DNA from 4 places in the Micromonospora citrea genome. Region 3 is predicted to be linked to each of the others. Evidence: riboswitches for the same ligand, from Rfam matches in the RefSeq annotation. Region 3 holds a riboswitch; each other region holds the start of a gene.

Region 1 (4,437 bases), 540 kb from region 3:
CGAAATCCGCACCGCCCGCGTCGGCTCCCGGGTCCGGCGGCGGCACCCACCGCCCGGTCCCGTACGCGCCGGGCGAGCGCGGTGCGTGACCGCTCCGCCACGCCGGAGAGATCCGGCGCGGCGATCGGCCGGGGACGCTGAACCGACCGGCACGCCGGCACGTAACCCGCCCTGGAATCGTTGGGAGACACTCGATGGGCGCCGACCACACCCGTCCCGCACCGTCCGCCCCGCCCGGGGTGCGACGGATCCTCGTCGCGACGGTGGTGCCCCTCTTCGTCGCCACCCTGATCGCGGCCCTGGCGCTCTGGCCGTGGGACGCCCCCGAGGCGGCGCCCGGCACCGACCCGCCCCGCCACCACGGCACGGTGACGCGGGTGGTGACCGAGCCGTGTCCACCCGCTCCCGAGGTCCCGGAGGGGGCCCCGGGCGCGGCGGCGGGCCCCTGTGGCACCGTCACGGTGCGGGTGGACGACGGCCCCGACGCCGGGCAGCAGGTGGAGACGCCGGTGCCGGCCGGGCCCGGCGCGCCGAAGGTCGCGGTCGGCGACGAGATCGTCCTGGTCCAGCTCACCGACCCCGCCGACCCTTCGGTGAGCACCTACAACATCGCCGAGCACCAGCGCGGCGAGCCGTTGCTCTGGCTGGTGGCGCTCTTCGCCGCGGCGATCGTCGCGTTCGGGCGCTGGCGCGGGCTAGCCGCGCTGGCCGGCCTGGCGGCGAGCTTCGCCATCCTGCTCACCTTCGTGCTGCCCGGCATCAGCGCCGGCCGCTCGCCGCTGCTGGTCGCGGTCGTCGGCGCGGCACTGATCATGTTCGTGGTGCTCTACCTGACGCACGGGGTGACGGCACAGACCTCGGTCGCCGTGCTCGGCACGCTCGGCAGCCTGGTGCTGACCGGGCTCCTCGGCACGATCGCCACCGCGGCGACCCACCTGACCGGCTTCGGCACCGAGGACGCCACCACGCTGTCGATGTTCCAGGCCGACGTCGACCTGCACGGCCTGCTGCTCGCCGGGATCATCATCGGCTCCCTCGGTGTGCTCGACGACGTCACGGTGACCCAGGCCGCGACGGTCAGCGAGCTGGCGCACGCCAACCCCGGGCTGTCCCGGGCGCAGCTCTACCGGGCGGCGACGCGGGTCGGTCGCGCCCACATCGCCTCGACGGTCAACACCATCGTGCTGGCGTACGCCGGCGCCTCGCTGCCGGTGCTGCTCCTGCTGACCGCCGACTCCCGGGCGGTGACCCAGATCCTGACCAGCGAGTTCCTGGCCCAGGAGATCGTCCGCAGCGCGGTCGCCACCCTGGGCCTGATCGCCGCCGTGCCGCTGACCACCGGCCTCGCGGCCCTGGTGACCACGGCGGGCCGGCGCGCCGGCGGGTCCGCCGACGACGGCGCCTCCCCGACCCCGCCGGCTCCCCGGCCGGCGGCCGACCGCTCCGAGGCGCTCGAGGCCCTCAGCGGGCCGCGCGCCGGCAACGCCCCCTCCGCCGCCCCCTCCGGGTGGCCCGACCGAGACGGGAGCACGGACACCGCATGGTGACACTCCTCAGCGTGACGGATCAGGACCCCTCGCCTGATAAACGCGTCACTGGTCACCCTCCGCCCTTACGAAATAACGCATTTAGTCGGCTTAGGGACGTAGATCCCCGGGAGGGCTGTCGGGTAACCTCGCTGCCGGTCACCGCCGAAGGCGCGCAGCGGCGCCTGCGGTGCCGCCGCCCAATCGCCACCAGGCGAGCCGGGGACCCAGGTACGTGGGGTGAATCCGCGACAGCGGTAGGGGCCACTTCCGCCCCGAACCCGTCAGCTAACCCGGTCGGCGGTCGACGGAAGGGAACACTGTGACGGCACCCCTACGCCGCTGGTTGACGCCTGTGGTGGCCGTGATCGCCGCCCTGGCCGTCTTCGCCGGACCCCTCCCGGCGGCGGCCGAACCCACCTCACCGCCCCAGCCCTCCGGACACGGAGACGACGAGCCCAAACTGCTCAACGACCTGATCGAGTCGCGGAACCGCAGCTACGTCCAGGCCAAGTCGAAGCTGGCGAAGTCGAAGAAGCGCCAGCTCGAGCTGGCCCTGGAGGTCGACCGGGCGCAGGCCGAACTGGCGGCGCTGGCCCCCCAGGTGAGCCAGATCGCCGCCCAGTCCTACCGGACGGGGCGCATCGGCGCGGTGTCGATGCTGCTGGACACCGCCAGCCCCGACTCGTTCGTCCGACGCGCCGCCGCGCTCGACGAGCTGAACCTGGTCAACTCCAAGAAGCTCGCCGAGGTCAACGCGGTCAAGAACCGCGCCGAGCAGGCCAAGCTGGCCCTCGACGCCGAGGTCCGCGAGCAGCAGAAGCTGACCAACGAGATGGCCCGCGGCAAGCGCGAGGCGGAGAAGGCTCTCGCGCTGGTCGGCGGCAGAGGGCTGACCGGCGGCAAGGTGGTCGCCACGTCGCCGGTGGCCCGGATCGCGCCGGGGCGTACCGCCGACGGTGACTGGAAGCCCCTGTCGTGCACGGAGGACGACCCCACGACCTCCGGCTGCATCACGGCGCGCACCCTGCACATGTACAAGGAGGTGAAGCGGGCCGGGTTCAACCGGTTCGTCGGCTGTTACCGCTCCGGCGGGCCGTACGAGCATCCGAAGGGCCGGGCCTGCGACTGGTCGTTGCAGCGGAGCGGCTTCTCCCCCTGGCACAACGACGACACCTACATGTACGGCAACAACCTGACCGCGTTCCTGGTGCGGAACGCCGACCGACTCGGCATCTACTACGTGATCTGGAACCGGCAGATCTGGTTCCCGGCGACCGGCTGGAAGTCGTACAGCGGCCCGTCGAACCACACGGACCACGTGCACGTGTCACTGCTCTGACGCCGTACGACACAGGGCCGCCCCGCGTCCGCGGGGCGGCCCTGTCGCTTCGTGCGGGAGCGGGTCAGGCGACGGCGGCAGCGGCGGCCGGCGCGTGAGCGCCGTCGGTGGCGGCCCGCGCCCCGTCGACCGCGTCCAGGTGGGCCGGCACGGAGGCCACCACCCGCGCCTCACCGGCGGCCAGCCGGTAGGACATGCCGACCACGGCGCACCGCCCGGCGGCCACCTCGGCGGCGAGCACGGCCGAACGGTCCAGCATCGCCTCGACGGTGCACCCGATGTGGATGTCGACGATGCGGTCGATGTCGTCCACCCCCTCGGCCGCGGCGCGGCGCAGGCTGGGCACCACGGCGTCGACCACGGCCGGCAGGTGCCCCGGCGGAGGGGTGCCGGTGGCGTCCGCGGCACGGGCGGCCTGGACGGCCCCGCAGGAGTCGTGCCCGAGCACCACCACCAGCGGCGTGCCCAGGATCGTCACCGCGTACTCCACGCTGCCCAGCACCTCGGGCCCGACCGTGTGCCCGGCGGTGCGGACGACGAAGAGGTCGCCGAGGCCGCGATCGAAGATGATCTCGGCGGCGAGCCGGGAGTCGGAGCAGCCGACGATGACCGCGAACGGGTGCTGCCCGTCGGCCACCGCGGCGCGGTGCCCGGCGTCCTGGTTGGGGTGGTGCGGGGCGCCGGTCACGAACCTCCGGTTGCCGGCGTGCAGCTCGGCGAGCGCCTGCGCGGGGTCGGCCGGGGTGGCCGACGCGGCCCGTACGGCAGCGGCGGCTGCCGTGGCCGGCTGCGCGGAATCCTGTTCCGGGCCCGGCTGAGTGCCGGGGGATCCGGGACGGCTCATCTCCCTCACCTCGCCCTTTACGCGAAAGACCTGGTCATCCCGGCCGACGCTGGGCGCGGGCTGCCCCCACGTTCACACGCACCCGAAGGTACGTCAAGGGATGCGTGATATGTGCTTCATATGTTTGTCGGCACCCGGCGGGGACGGGGCGAGGGCCTGGCGGAAGACCCGAAGGGTGCGCCATACGATGGCCACATGGCGACGACAGGGGAGAACGGGAGCACCCGGAACTGGACGTTCCTCACCAACCACGGTCACGTGCTGCTCGCCATCGCCCGTAACCCCACCGCCCGGCTGCGCGACGTCGCGGACGAGGTGGGCGTCACCGAACGCGCCGCCCAGGCGATCGTCGCGGACCTGGAGGCCGGCGGTTACCTGCACCGCACCCGGGTGGGCCGACGCAACGAGTACACGCTCAACCCGGCCGGGCGGTTCCGGCACCCCGCCGAGGCGGACCGACAGGTCGGCGCGCTGCTGGCCCTCTTCGCGGACGACGACGCAGAGGGCTCCGACACACCTGAGGCCGCGGGCTGACGCGGCCCGAGCTGGCGGGCCTGCTCGTCCCAGAACCCCTGGTCGTGGTCCGGATCCGGCCGACGGGCCGGACGGTCAGCCGGCGCGGGCGACGGGGCCGATCAGCTGGCGTTCGGTGGGGGTCATGCTGAGCATCACCCACTGCACCTTGCCCTTGGTGATCAGGCCGACCATCTCGGGGTGCAGCTGGG
Region 2 (4,437 bases), 1.7 Mb from region 3:
GATCGCGGTGCGCACGTCGCCGCCCCGGGCGACCACGGCGGCCACCCCGGCCGTCATCGAGTCGCCCGCCCCGCGCGGGTCGGCGGCCTGCAGGCGGGGCATCTCCACCTCGAACACCTCGCCGTCGACCAGGGCCAGCGCCGGCTCGTCGGCCCGGCTCACCACGACGTTCTCGGCGCCGCCCGCGTGCAGGTCGTACATCGCCCGGGTGAGCTGCTCCTCGTCGTCGCCGGCGGCCCGACCGTCAGCGATCAGCTCCTCGTGGCTGACCTTGAGGAAGAAGACGCCGCTGTCCAGCACCGCGGTGAGGTGCTCGCCGGCCAGGTCGACCACCACCCGGCCGCCGTTGGCGCCGAGGTCGGCGGCGAAGCGCCGGTAGAGGTCGGCGGGCACCAGCGAGGGCTCGTTCGGCCCGCTCAGCACGCTGACCGGGGCGCGCAGCCCTTCGCCGAGCGCCAGGTTGTAGAGCTCGTCCAACTCGTGCCGGCTGAGCGGTTGGCCCGGCACGTCCACGACCTCCCGCCGGGACCCCTCGCGCCGGTCGTGCACGTACCCGCCGCTGCCCGAGTCCCGCAGCACCACCTTGAGGTCGACCCCCTCGCTGACCAGCAGTGGCTCCAGCACCTGGCCGATCTCGCCGCCCAGGGCGGTGCAGAGGACCACGTCGACGCCGAGCGACATCACCATCCGGGCCTGCCAGACGCCCTGGCCGCCGGGGTGCAGGTGCAGCTCCGGGGCGTCGCTGGGCTGGTCGACGGTCACCGTCAGCCGGGGCGTGGGCGCGAAGACCATCACGTGCCCGCTCATCCGTCGTACCCGTTCATGCTCCCGCCCTCCGTCGACCGACACGCGTCGTGACCTGTCAGCAGCCGACGGTAGTCGCAGAGGTGGGTGAGCGGTCGACATCCGCGCGGGTGCCGGCGCGCCGTTGCCACGGTGCCGCGCGTGCGCGACGATCGGGCGACGGCGTCGGCGACGGTGGGGAGGCCGGGTGCTCAGGCGAGGTTCCTTCAGCTACACCGTCCAGGCGCGCTGCTCGCCGGCCGAGGCCGCCGGCCTGCTAGCGGACCCGGCCCGACAGGAGGAACTGCACCCGCTGATCGTCCGGGTCCGCCGGGTGGCGCCGCCCCGACCCGGCGCGCGGGCGAGCTATCTCATCACCGACCGGCTGGCCGCGGGGCCGCTGCGCCTGCCGGTCACCTACCGGGCCGACGTCCTGGCCGACGGGCCCGACGAGATCGTCACCGTGGCGCGGCAGTGGCCGGCCACCACCGTGCGCAACCGGACCCGGCTGCGCGCCGAGCCGGACGGCGTCGTCCGGATAGAGGTCGAGATCACCCTCGAGGCGCCCGCGCCGCTCTTCGGCTACGCCTTCCGCCAGGCGCGCGCCGCGCACCTGGGGCTGGCCGCCCGGCTCGGTGCCGCCCTGGACCGCCGCCCGCCCGACTGACGGCACGCCACCGGGCCGCCCGGCCCGGGACGCTCGGGCAGCCCGGACGGAACAGCCGGGCGCCCGGCCCGGGCCGGGGGGACCGGCCGTACGCGCGGCGCGGCCCCGGCGACCCGACGGGCGGGTCACCGGGGCCGGGTGCGTCAGTAGACCGACAGGTGCACGTGGTTGGTGTGGTCGCTGGACGGGTCGCCGTTGGCGCCGCTGTACGACTTCCACCCGCTGCTGGGCAGCCAGATCTGCCTGTACCAGATCACGTAGAGCACGGCGAGCCGGTCGGCGTTCTTCACGAAGTACGTCGCCAGGTTGTTGCCGTACGTCCGGTCGCCGCCCGTGGCGTCGCCGCCGAACCCGCTCTTCTGCGCGGCGAAGTCGCAGGCCCGGCCCTTCGGGTGCTCCCCGGAACCGCCGGGGCGGTAGCAGGAGACGTAGCGGGTGAAGCCGGCCGCCTTGGCCTGGTTGAGCGCGTGCAGGGTGCGCGGGGTGATGCAGCCGTTGGCGGGGGTGGGGTCGTTGACGCTGCACGACTCGGACGGCCAGGAGCCGTCGGAGTTGCGCGGCGCCGGCTTCGCCGTCGCGGTCGAGGTGCCGCGCGGCGCGCCGCCGCTCCCGCCGGACTGCTGCCGGTTGGCCACCGTCAGCGCCCGCTCGGCCTGCTCCTTGCGCTTGGCCATCAGCGTGACCTGCTTGCGCTGCTCGCGGATCTCGCCGTCGAGCGCGAGCTTGGTGCGGACGGCCGTGTCGCGGGTCTCCTGGAGTTCGCGCAGCGCGCGGTCCTCGTTGGCGGCCACCGCGTCGAGGGCGGCGGCCCGATCCATGAAGCCGTCCGGCGAGTTGCTGTTGAGCAGCGCGGACGCGGCGCCGAGCCGGCCGGTGCGATAGGCCAGCCCGGCGATCTCGCCGACCTTCTCCGACCGCTCGGCGAGCTCGGTCTCGGTCGTCTTGAGCTGCGCGGTGAGCTGCTTCTGCCGCTTGACCGAGGTGTCGAGGGCCCGCTTGGCGTCGAGGTAGCCCTTGCTGGCGGCCTCCAGTTGGGCCCGCAGGGCGGGCGTGCCGCCCTCCGCGTCCTGTCCGGGCGCCGCGGCCGGCAGGCCGGCGCGGGGGGTGGCCGCCGCGGGGGAGGCGGTGACCGGGGCGACCGCGGCGCCGAGGGCGAGCGTCGCGGCGATCAGGGCCGCCATCCGGGCGGCGCGTCGTCGTACAGGTGCCATCACTGGCATACACGTGTCCTTCCGTCAGCCGCCGACCGGGTTAGCTGACGGGTTCGGGACGGAAGATCCCTACCGCTGACGCGGATGCACCCCACGAACATGGTTCCCCGGTTCGCCCCGCCGGGCGATTAGGCGGCGGCCGTCGCCGGCACCGGTGGGTGCCGCCTGGCGAGGGCCGGGTCCGAGCCTACCGGTGCCGGTGTGACTGGTGCAGCGGGCGTTACCGTGGGTGCCTGTCCGCTTACCGTCAAATCCGACATAAGTCGACAATACTCTCCCAGATTTAAGGTTGTGCTCATTACCACTCAACCGACCCGCAGGCCCCGGGCGATGCTCCCGGCTCGATCTGCAACGTGGCGTGCTCGATCTGGAAGTCGTCGTGCAGGGCCGTCCGGGCCGCGCTGAGCACCGCGCCCACCTCCGCGCCAGGCTCGGTGGTCAGGTGGGCCGAGGCCACCTCCATCCCGGAGGTCAACGTCCAGACGTGCAGGTCGTGCACCTCGGCGACGCCGGGAACGGCGGCCAGTCGGTCGTGCACCTTGGTGACCTCGAGGTGCTCCGGGGCGGCCTGCACCAGGATGCGCAGCGCGGCGCGGCCGAGGCGCCAGGTGCGGGGCAGGATGAACGCCCCGATCGCCACGGCGACCACCGGGTCGGCCCACCACCAGTCGGTGACGGAGATCAGCAGGGCCGCGCCGATCACGCCGAGTGACCCCAGCAGGTCTCCCAGCACCTCCAGGTACGCGCCCCGCAGGTTGATGCTCTCCCTGGCGCCGGAGCGCAGCAGGGCGAAGGCCGCCACGTTGGCGAGCAGGCCGAGCACGGCCACGGCGAGCATCGGGCCGGCGAGCACCGCCGGCGGGTCGCCGAACCGGCGTACCGCCTCGACGACCACGTAGACCGCGACGCCGGAGAGCAGCACGGCGTTGGCGAGGGCGGCCAGCACCTCCAGCCGGTAGAGCCCGAAGGTGCGCTGCGGGTCCGCGTCGGCCCGCCGGGTGGCGGTGATCGCGGCGAGCGCCATGCCGATGCCGAGCACGTCGGTGAACATGTGCCCGGCGTCGCTGAGCAGGGCCAGCGAGCCGGTGCGGAAGGCGGCTGCCGCCTCCACCACCATCAGGGCGCCGAGCAGCCCGAAGGCGGCCCAGAGCCGGCCCCGGTGGCGGTGCGCGGCGTTCGCGACCGACCCGTGGTGGTGGTCATGACCTGCGCCCACGCGCCCACCCTCCGTCACTCGTCCGGATCCGCGTCCAAACTATGCTCACATCGCAATATGTGCAAGTGACTGGCCGGCCGGCCGACCCCTCAGCCGACCGGGTCGACGGTGGTCAGCCGCTGGGTGGCCCGGGACAGCGCGACGTAGAGCGTCCGCACGCCGGAGCCCGGGTCCGCCCGGATCTCGCCCGGCGCGACGAGGACCACCCCGTCGTACTCCATGCCCTTGGCCTCCAGGCTGGTCACCACCTGCAGGCGCGGCGCCCCCAGCCCGCCCAGCCACCCCGCCACCTCGTCCTGGCGGGGCACCGGGGTGATCACGCCGACCGTGCCCTCCACCTCGGCGAGCAGCGCCGTGGCCGCCTCCACCACCGCGGTCTCCAGCTCCGCCGCCGGCACCACCAGTTCGACCGGGTGGACGCCGGTGGAGCGCACGGCGGTGGGCAGCGGCAGGTCGGGGTGCAGCCGGCGGATCTCGGCCGCCGCCACCGCGAAGATCTCCGCCGAGTTGCGGTAGTTGGTGGTCAGGGTGAAGTGGTGCCGCCTGCGCCGGCCCAGCGC
Region 3 (4,437 bases):
CCCACCGGGGACGGCAGCAGGTTCACGTCGTCCAGGTTGACGTACATGACCCGGTGTCCGAACTGGATCTGCACGTACCTGTTGTCGCCGCGGATCACCGTCCAGTCACCAGGTGCGGAGCCGTCGAAGGTGACGGCCCGGTAGTACTCGCCGGGCAGCACGGTGCCGACGGCGTACCGCTGGCCGGCGGAGAGGGTGTACTGCAGCGGCGAGATCGGCTGGTAGGGCACGCCGGCCGGGTAGGCCGCCTGCTCCGGGTACGCCCGGCCGTACACCGGGATGGTGGCCTTGCCGGCCTTCGGGGTCACCACGAAACCGACGGACCACTTCGCGGTCGGCTTCGAGGCGGGGTTGTGGAACCACGCCTTCTGGCCGAGGTACCAGATCGCGGTCCAGTCCCCCTGCACCCCGGCCAGGGCGTACGTCTGGCCGGCCGAGGCCCGGGCCCCGTGGTCGGAGACGTACATGGTGTTCGGGGTGCCGTCGGGCCGCAACGCGATGTCGTTGACCAGCGGCGCGTCGTGGCTCGGCGCGCTGTGCAGGACCACCGCGGAGGAGCCGCGCAGCGGGCACGGCGCCGTGGGCGGGGGCGGGTTCGGCACGCCCGGCGGCTGCCGGTTGCAGCCGGTGAACTGCGGTTGGTTGGTGGCGAAGTCCGGGTCGATGGTGACCAGCCCGGTGCGCGGCGTGCCGGTCGACTTGAACGGCGCCCGGAGCAGGTCGAAGTAGTGCGACCAGTCCCAGTACGGGCCCGGGTCCCAGTGCATGCCGCGCACGGTGGAGGCGACGGTGCCGGGGACGTTGTCGTGCCCGATGATGTGCTGCCGGTCCAGCGGGATGTCGTACTGCGCCGCCAGGTGGCGGACCAGTTTGGCCGAGGTGCGGTACATCGCCTCGGTGTACCAGGTGCCGTGCCCGGCGAAGCCCTCGTGCTCGAGGCCGATGGACTTGGCGTTGACGTACCAGTTGCCGGCGTGCCAGCCGACGTCCTTGGTCTTGATGTGCTGGGCGATGTGGCCGTCCACCGAGCGCAGGGTGTAGTGCCAGCCCACCCGCCGCGGGTCCTTGACCAGGTTGACGCTCGGCCCGAAGTAGCCCTCGGTGTCGTGGATGACGATGTACTCGATCTTCTGCCGGTTGGGCCGGTCGGAGAGGTCGTGGTTGCCGTAGTCCCCCGCGCCGGGGCCGTACTTCTGGTAGGGCGCCGGGATCCACTCGCAGGAGATGGTGTCGGGGCACTCCAGCCCGTCGGGCCGGGCGAGCTTGCGCAGGTTGAGCCGGTCCAGCCAGGAGCGCTGCGGCTGCACCACGCGGGCGGGCAGGCTGACCTGCTGCCCGTCGTCGGTGAGCCGGCTGTCGCCGGTGTTGATGGTGCCGTAGACCTCGTCGGCGAAGGCCGCCGCCGCGTCGGCGTTGTCCGCGCCGGAGTAGCGGGCCACCGCGCCGTACCAGGCCGCCGGGTCGGTGTCGGCGCCGACCGGGGCGCCGATCTCCTTCTGGTACGCGGCCAGCAGCGCCGCCCCGCCCCGGATGTTCGCCGTGACGTCCGTACGCAGCGCCTCCTCGCTCGCGCCGGTCAGCTCGGCGGCGGCGTCGAGGGTCCGCAGCGCGGCCTCGGCGGGAGGCGGATCGGCCGGCGGCTCGTGCGCCTCGGCCAGGGACGGGCGGGAGTCGTCGCCGCGCGGGTCCTCGGTGCCCTCGTCGTGGTGGGTGCCCCCGGACTGGGCGGCGACGTGCTCCGCGTCGGTGAGGTGCATCGGTCCGTAGCCGCCGCTGGTGCTCGGCGTGCCGGCGTTGGTGTCCCAGCGGGACTGCAGGTAGGAGACTCCGAGCAGGACGCTCTCCGGCACGCCGTACTCGGCCGCGGCGGCGGCGTACTGCTGCTGCCGGTCGGTCGTCGGCGCGGCGGCGGCGGATCCGGCGGCGGTGAGCGGCGTCGCCGCCAGGGCGGCCGCGACGGCGGCGGCCAGCAGGACGCGTCTGCTCCTCGATGTCGCTGTCAGGTGCATCAGACCCCCAGGTCGGACGGGCGAATGTGGGGCCACCTTCGCCCCGCCCGGCGCCTCTGGTCAATACCTTTCCATCTGTCACTTCAGAAAGAAGAAAATCTTCGTCGCCGGGGTTGCGCGCTCCCTCGGCCCATGTGAATACGGTGTGTCACGGCGCGACGGGTTGCGAATCGATAACGGCCGTCTCTACTCTGGTCATTCGTCGGGCCGGTGACAGTCCGCCCATCCGGGGTGGTGACGGTCCGACACCGCCGAGTCGCTCCCGAGCGAGCCGGGGACCCAGGTACCCCGGGGTGAATCCGCAGCCTCTGCGGTAGGGCGTCCCCTTCCCGCCCGAACCCGTCAGCTAACCCGGTAGGCGGTACGGGAAGAAGGAGTACGGAGCCCGGTGGCACACCATGCCCCGCGGCCACCGTCGGCACGGTCGGTCCTCGCCGGCCCGACGACGGCTGCGCCGCGCCCACGCTGGTACCGCTGCACCACCGCCCTCGCCGCCCTGGCCGCGTTCGCCGTCGTCCTGACCGGCGGCGCCACGGCGGCCCACGCCGAACCGACGGTCGCCGAGATCGAGCGCCAGATCGACGAGGACTGGAACAAGCTCGAACCGATCATCGAACGGCACAACGCCACCCGTCAGGACCTGGCCGCCAAGCGCCGGCAGGCCGACGCGCTCGCCAGGCAGATCGCGCCGCTCCAGGAGCAGGTCGACCAGGCGATGGAGAAGGTCAACGCGCTGGCCGTCCGCGCCTACAAGGGTGAGAACGTCTCCGCCGTCAACGCCCTGCTGGGCAGCCGCTCGCCGGACCAGATGGTCGGCCAGCTCGAACTGCTCGACCGGTTCGCCCAGCACCAGCAGCAGGACGTGCGGCAGGTCGCCGAGTTGCGCGACCGGCTGGCCGCGAAGAAGGGGCCGCTGGACGAGATGGTCGCCCAGCTCGGCCGGACCGAGGCCCAGCTCGCCGCGAAGAAGAAGCAGATCAACGCCGAGATCGACCGGTTGCAGAAGCTGCGGCTACGGATCTACGGCAGCGGCGGGGGCGGCCCGCTGCGCCCCGCCCCCTGCCCGGCCAGCTATCCGGGCGGCGGGGCCGGCACGGCGGTGAAGTTCGCCTGCGCCCAGATCGGCAAGCCCTACGTCTGGGGCGCCGAGGGGCCGAACTCGTACGACTGCTCAGGTCTGATGCTCGCCGCCTGGGCGAAGGCCGGGATCTCGCTGCCGCACAACGCCGCGCAGCAGCGCCGGGTCACCGCGACCGTCAGCCGGGGCGAGCTGCGCCCGGGTGACCTGGTCTTCTACTACAGCGACCTGCACCACGTCGGCATGTACGTCGGCGGGGGCTGGGTGGTGCACGCCTCCCGGGCCGGGGTGCCGGTGAAGATGAAGAAGGTCGACGACGGCCCGATCCACAGCTACGGCCGCCCCGCCTGACGTACGCGCGGAGGGCTCCCGTCCGGCGGGGGCCCTCCGCCCGTGCCCGAGGGGTGGGGTCAGCGGGTCGGCCAGGTGCGCCAGTGCTGCCAGGAGCGGCTGGGCGTCGGGCCGCGCTGCCCCTGGTAGCGCGAGCCGTAGACCGCCGAGCCGTACGGGTGCTCGGCCGGCGACGAGAGCCGGAAGATGCAGAGCTGGCCGATCTTCATGCCGGGCCAGAGGGTGATGGGCAGGTTGGCCACGTTGGACAGTTCGAGCGTCACGTGGCCGGAGAAGCCGGGGTCGATGAAGCCCGCGGTGGAGTGGGTCAGCAGGCCGAGCCGGCCCAGGCTCGACTTGCCCTCCAGCCGCCCGGCGAGCTGGTCGCCGAGGGAGATGACCTCCAGCGTCGAGGCGAGCACGAACTCGCCCGGGTGCAGCACGAACGGCTCGCCCTCGGGCACCTCGACCATCGACGTCAGGTCGTCCTGCTGGATCGCCGGGTCGATGTGGGTGTAGAGATGGTTGTTGAAGACCCGGAAGAGCTTGTCGAGGCGTACGTCGATGCTGGACGGCTGCACCAGGGTCGGCTCGAAGGGCTCCAGCGCGAGCGTGCCCGCCTTGATCTCGGAGACCAGGTCGCGGTCGGAGAGCAGCATCGGAACACCATAGCGAGCGATGTGCGTGACCTGCGTGTCGGACTACCTGTTCGTACACGTGTTCGATAGAATGTCGGCATGGCTTCCTGGTCCGAATTCGCCGCCGACGAGCCCCGCCTCGCCGACGGGATCCGCTCCCTCATGCAGCAGTACGGGCCGGGCTTCGGCTATCTGGCCACCGTCCGCGCCGACGGCGGCCCCCGGGTCCACCCGGTCTCCCCGGTGATCACCGACGAGGGTCTCTTCTGCTTCGTGGTCGACTCGCCGAAGCGGCGCGACCTGGAGCGCGACGGCCGTTACGCCCTGCACTCGTTCCCGCCGGAGGAGAGCGACGACGAGGCCTACGTGGCCGGCCACGCCC
Region 4 (4,437 bases), 2.0 Mb from region 3:
CGCGGCGTGGCTGAAGACGAGGTTGCCGTTGTTCTCGCCGATCCAGTTCGCTTCGTGCGACTCCTCGGCGGAGTAGACGTCGAAGGGGCCCTTCTTCGCCCGCATCAGGATCCGCTGGTGCATTCGCCTCGCCTCTCGTCACCGCCAGGTCACGGCATACTAGGCCACCCGGCGGCCGAGGCACAGGACGCCGGTCCCTCTCGTTCCGTGACAGCCGTGACCGGTGGCGTGGGCCACACCGCCGAGGTGTCACGAGGATCGGATCGCCGGCATCTCCATGTTCCGAACAGACGCGGCACGAACCATCAGCGCCGCACCGGACGCCACGAGTAGGGCATGGTCCCCGGCTTCGTCGACACGGACAGCAACAACCACACCGGGGTCCTCACCGTCGCGCAGGGCGCCGCGGTCCTGGTGCGCCTGGCCACCCTCGGCGCGGACGGGTCGACGGGCGGGTTCTTCGCCGAGGACGGCCCGGTGCCCTGGTAGCGGTCAGGCGTACTGGCGGCGACCTGGCTCAACCAGCCCGGTCACCCGACCGGCGGCCACGGGCCCGGTGCTCGCGCGGGCGGCGCGAGCACCGGTCCACCCTGGTCGGTGCGGTCCGCGGCGACACGCCCGGCGGCGATGCGGACCGGCGGCGTCGGCGGTAGCGTGGTCGCGTGCTGCCCGTCGTGCTCACCTGTCCCCTGTGGTGGGTGGCGCGGTGGGCCGCGCGGCTGCTGACCGGGCTCGCCGTCGCGGTCGCGTTCGCCGTCGGCGCGGGGGCGCTACCCGCCGCCGCCTCTGCCTCTGCGGGGCTGACCCCCACCACCGTCACGGTGCCTTCGGTGGCCGCCGTGGCGGTGCCCCCGGCCGGGGCGGGCCTCGCTCCGACGGCCGCCGTCGGCCTGCCGGGCTTCCCCGAGGTCGACGACGACGGGGCCGGGAACGCCGACGGGGCCGGGAACGCCGACGGGGCCGGGGGCGCCGACGAGCGGGCCGCTGCCGGCCCCGCCCCCCTCGCCCCCGCGGCCGACCCGGGTCCGGCGGCCGCGACCGTCGCCGTCGGACCGGCCCCCGCGCCCGCCGCGCGCGCCCCGGGCACCGCCGGCCCCCGCGCCCCGCCGCGCGGCTGAGCCGCACCCCCCCCGGCAGGGCCGACGACGGCCCCGGGACGTGTCCGCCCCCACGCGTCGGCAAGGGCCCCCGCTCCACCTCAGGCGTCAGCAAGGTGCCCTTCCTTCGCTCTCCACCATCCGCACCCGTCGGGCCCGCCGTGGCGTCGACGCTTCCGCCGGGTGCCCCGCTGCCGCACTCGCTACCCGTGAGGTGCCGACCATGGAGACCGTCCTCTACCAGTTCCTGATCGAGGTGCCGCGGGCCGCCGCCATCTGGTCCGCCCTGCTCCTGCTGGCCCTGACCCTGCTCGCCGTCCTGGTCGCCCGCCCGGAGCGGGTCCCACCCGCCGAAGAGCCGGCCGCCCCGCCCGCCGACGACCCGGCGGCCGAGGCGGCCGACCTGCGCCGCTACGCCGAGGAGGTGGCCGTCGCGGCGGACCGCGCCGCCCGTACCGCGCGCCGGCTGCGGGCCGACTGGCTCGCCGCGCAGGAGGCGGTCGGCCGCGCGTGGCAGGCGTACGACGAGGCGGAGACGGCCGCCCGCCGGTTCACCGGGGCCGCCCTCCTGCCGTCTCCGCGCACCCCGCGCACGCCCGCCGAGTACGCCGCCCGGGAGCGCTGGCTGCACCACGCGGCGATGGCCGCCCACTGGCGCGGCGACCTGACCGCCCGGCAACTCAGCGACGTGTTCGGTCACCGGGCGGGCTGGGATCCCCGACGTCATCCGGCGGAGCAGGAGATCGTCCTGGCCCGGGCGGTACGCGACGCGAAGCGGGCCGGCTACCGGGCCGCCGCCGAGCGGGAGCGCCTCGCGTGGCGGGACGCCGACCTGGCCGCCGAGGCGGCCCGCGCCCTCGCCGCGGAGGCGTACGCCGCGGCGGGCCGGCTCCGGCCGGGCCGGCTCCCGGCCGCCCGCACGGCGGCCACCGCGCATCGTCCCGCGCCCGCCGCGCGCTGGCGGCCCGCCCGCGCGGGCTGAACGCGACGGCATTTCGGTGACGCCGGTCACAGCGCCGCCGAACCGGTCATGCGGCGCGGTCCGGCCGATTTTCGCCGGCGATTCGGCGTCGATGGCTGCCGCTCGTCCGGTTGTGGCCCGAAGGCGCGCGTGGAAACGGTCGTCCCATTGAGTCACGTCAGTGTCGGACTGCCCGCAAAAAATGTCGCACGATCAAGGTTTAGGCAGGTGAGAGCGGGTTGGCAGGCCGCCGACCGGCCAGTAGTGTCGGCGCGTCCGGTGCGGTACCCGTTCGCAAGAGGCGACGCCGCGCCGACCCGCCTAATCGTGCAGAGACGAGCCGGGGACCCACTGCAACATCGGGGTGAATCCGCGGGCCACGGCCCGCGGTAGGGCGTTCTTCCCGCCCGAATCCGTCAGCTAACCCGGTCGGCGGTGTCGGAAGGAGTTCCATCCTCGTGCAGCACCCAGCCACCCCCCGCCGCCGCCTCCACGGCGCCGCGGTGCCCGCGCTCGCCCGGCCGTACGCCGCGAGCTGACCCACCGGTCACCGCCCGTCGCCCGGCATCCCGGGCACATCCCCTGAGTGGTCCACCACCGCCGGACGCCGTCCGCGCGGTCGGTTCCTCCTGCGGAGAGGGACCGACGGCCGCTCACCCCCCGAGCCCGTGGAGGAAACCATGAAGCACCACCTCAAGCGACAGCTCCGCCGCCTGACGTCCGAGCGTCCCTACCAGGTGGCCGCCGCGTCGGCCGCCGCGCTCGTGCTGGCGTCCGGCACCGGCGCGCTGCTGGCCGAGACCGACGCCTCGCCGGCCGCCGCGCAGGCCCCGGTGGCCGTGACCGAGCAGCGCGTCGCCGCCGCCTCGCGCGGCGAGGACCGCGTCGCGGCCGTCCCGTCGACCGCCGCCCCGGCCGCGTCCAGCGCCGTTCCCTCGGCGAGCGCCACCAGCGCCAGGCCGGACCCGGACCTGACCCGGAAGGCGGAGTCGCCGAAGCCGCCGAAGTCCAAGACCCTGGACTACGACTACCAGGCCCAGACGACCTTCTACAACTGCGGTCCCGCCGCCGTCCGGCACGCCCTCAGCGCCGCCGGTGTCGCGCGCAGCCAGGACGCCCTCGGCGCCCAGCTGGGCACCGACGAGATGGGCACCGACTCCGCCGACGACACCACCCGGGTGCTGAACGCGACGGTGAAGGGCGACCCGTACCGGACGCGGATGATCCCGGGCAGCGCCGCGACCCCGGCGCAGACGGACCGGCTCCAGGCCGACGTCGTCGCCGCCATCGCCGCCGGCCGGGGCGTCGTGGTGAACGTCGCCGGCAGCGCCACGGACACCGACGGCGGCTGGCACTCGTTCCCCGGCGGCCACTACATCGCCGTCGTGGGCTACCAGGACGAGGGACGGCTGGTGAAGATCGCCGACTCGGCGAACCCGGCCACCGCCTCGTACTGGATGTCCACCATCGCCCTGGCGAACTGGGCCGCCACCCGCGGCTACTCCGCCTGAGCGACACTCGTCGGGCGTCGGCTCCCCACCCGGGGGCCGGCGCCCGATGTCGTCTCCGGGTCACGGCCCTCGCCGGGGCGGCCGGCGGGTGGCACACTGCGGGCCATGGTCGATGAATCGGGTGACCGGGACGGTCGGCGGGTCCTCCTGCTGCTGCACGGCATGGGCGCGACCGGCGACGTGTGGCTGCCCTCGGCGCCGCTGCTGGAGCGCCGGTGGCCGGGCCGGTGGCTGGCGCCCGACCTCGCCGGCCACGGGTGGTCGCCGCCGTTGCCGTCGTACTCGTTCGCCGGGCTGGCCGACCGGCTCGCCGCGGGGCTCACGGTGGGCGACCGGCTCGTCGTGCTGGGGCACTCCCTCGGCGGCGTGGTCGGGCTGGCGCTGGCCGCCCGCGACGCGGGGCTGCCGGTCGACGCCGTGGTCGGGCTCGGCATCAAGGCCGTCTGGTCCCCGGCCGAGCTGGCCAGGGCCGGTGAGCTGGCCGGCCGCCCGGTGACCTGGTTCGCCGGCCGGGACGAGGCGGCCCGCCGCTACCTGCGGGTGGCCGGCCTGACGGGCCTCTTCGCGCCGGACCACCCGGTGGTCGAGGCCGGGCTGCGGCAGGTCGACGGCCGCTGGCGGCTGGCGATGGACCCGGCGGCGTTCGGGGTGGGCGAGCCGAACCTGCCCGCCCTGCTGGCGGCGACCGACGTGCCGGTGCTGCTGGCCCGCGGCGAGCACGACCCCATGGTCACCGACGCCCAGCTGAAGGAGCTGGGCGTCCCGGTCGCCACCCTGCCCGGCCTGGGCCACAACGCCCACGTCGAGGACCCGGAGGCGGTCCTGGCCCTCGTCGACCCCTACCGCTGAACCCCGCGCCGACCCGGGG

Evidence for each region. Region 3 has a riboswitch for cyclic di-AMP ahead of GA0070606_RS15665 (C40 family peptidase). Riboswitches for the same ligand answer to the same signal wherever they lie in the genome.
Region 1: linked by a shared signal. The riboswitch ahead of GA0070606_RS13180 (coiled-coil domain-containing protein) and the one ahead of GA0070606_RS15665 (C40 family peptidase) in region 3 are both predicted to bind cyclic di-AMP.
Region 2: linked by a shared signal. The riboswitch ahead of GA0070606_RS23575 (coiled-coil domain-containing protein) and the one ahead of GA0070606_RS15665 (C40 family peptidase) in region 3 are both predicted to bind cyclic di-AMP.
Region 4: linked by a shared signal. The riboswitch ahead of GA0070606_RS06660 (C39 family peptidase) and the one ahead of GA0070606_RS15665 (C40 family peptidase) in region 3 are both predicted to bind cyclic di-AMP.

The regions. Positions count from the first base shown of each region.
Region 1 is NZ_FMHZ01000002.1:2,874,958-2,879,394, forward strand. It holds gene GA0070606_RS13175 (YibE/F family protein) at 195-1,547, shown strand; cyclic di-AMP (ydaO/yuaA leader) riboswitch at 1,714-1,844, shown strand; gene GA0070606_RS13180 (coiled-coil domain-containing protein) at 1,849-2,868, shown strand; gene GA0070606_RS13185 (carbonic anhydrase) at 2,933-3,712, opposite strand; gene GA0070606_RS13190 (helix-turn-helix transcriptional regulator) at 3,908-4,246, shown strand; gene GA0070606_RS13195 (hypothetical protein) at 4,322-4,437, opposite strand, start outside.
Region 2 is NZ_FMHZ01000002.1:5,138,450-5,142,886, forward strand. It holds gene GA0070606_RS23565 (1-phosphofructokinase family hexose kinase) at 1-807, opposite strand, end outside; gene GA0070606_RS23570 (SRPBCC family protein) at 992-1,450, shown strand; gene GA0070606_RS23575 (coiled-coil domain-containing protein) at 1,594-2,661, opposite strand; cyclic di-AMP (ydaO/yuaA leader) riboswitch at 2,675-2,806, opposite strand; gene GA0070606_RS23580 (cation diffusion facilitator family transporter) at 2,960-3,877, opposite strand; gene GA0070606_RS23585 (HelD family protein) at 3,967-4,437, opposite strand, start outside.
Region 3 is NZ_FMHZ01000002.1:3,414,962-3,419,398, reverse strand. It holds gene GA0070606_RS15670 (N-acetylmuramoyl-L-alanine amidase) at 1-2,009, opposite strand, end outside; cyclic di-AMP (ydaO/yuaA leader) riboswitch at 2,249-2,385, shown strand; gene GA0070606_RS15665 (C40 family peptidase) at 2,398-3,438, shown strand; gene dcd (dCTP deaminase) at 3,498-4,076, opposite strand; gene GA0070606_RS15655 (pyridoxamine 5'-phosphate oxidase family protein) at 4,155-4,437, shown strand, end outside.
Region 4 is NZ_FMHZ01000002.1:1,425,420-1,429,856, reverse strand. It holds gene GA0070606_RS06680 (polysaccharide pyruvyl transferase family protein) at 1-123, opposite strand, end outside; gene GA0070606_RS06675 (Rossmann-fold NAD(P)-binding domain-containing protein) at 337-489, shown strand; gene GA0070606_RS06670 (hypothetical protein) at 663-1,118, shown strand; gene GA0070606_RS06665 (hypothetical protein) at 1,321-2,079, shown strand; cyclic di-AMP (ydaO/yuaA leader) riboswitch at 2,367-2,508, shown strand; gene GA0070606_RS06660 (C39 family peptidase) at 2,727-3,569, shown strand; gene GA0070606_RS06655 (alpha/beta fold hydrolase) at 3,675-4,418, shown strand.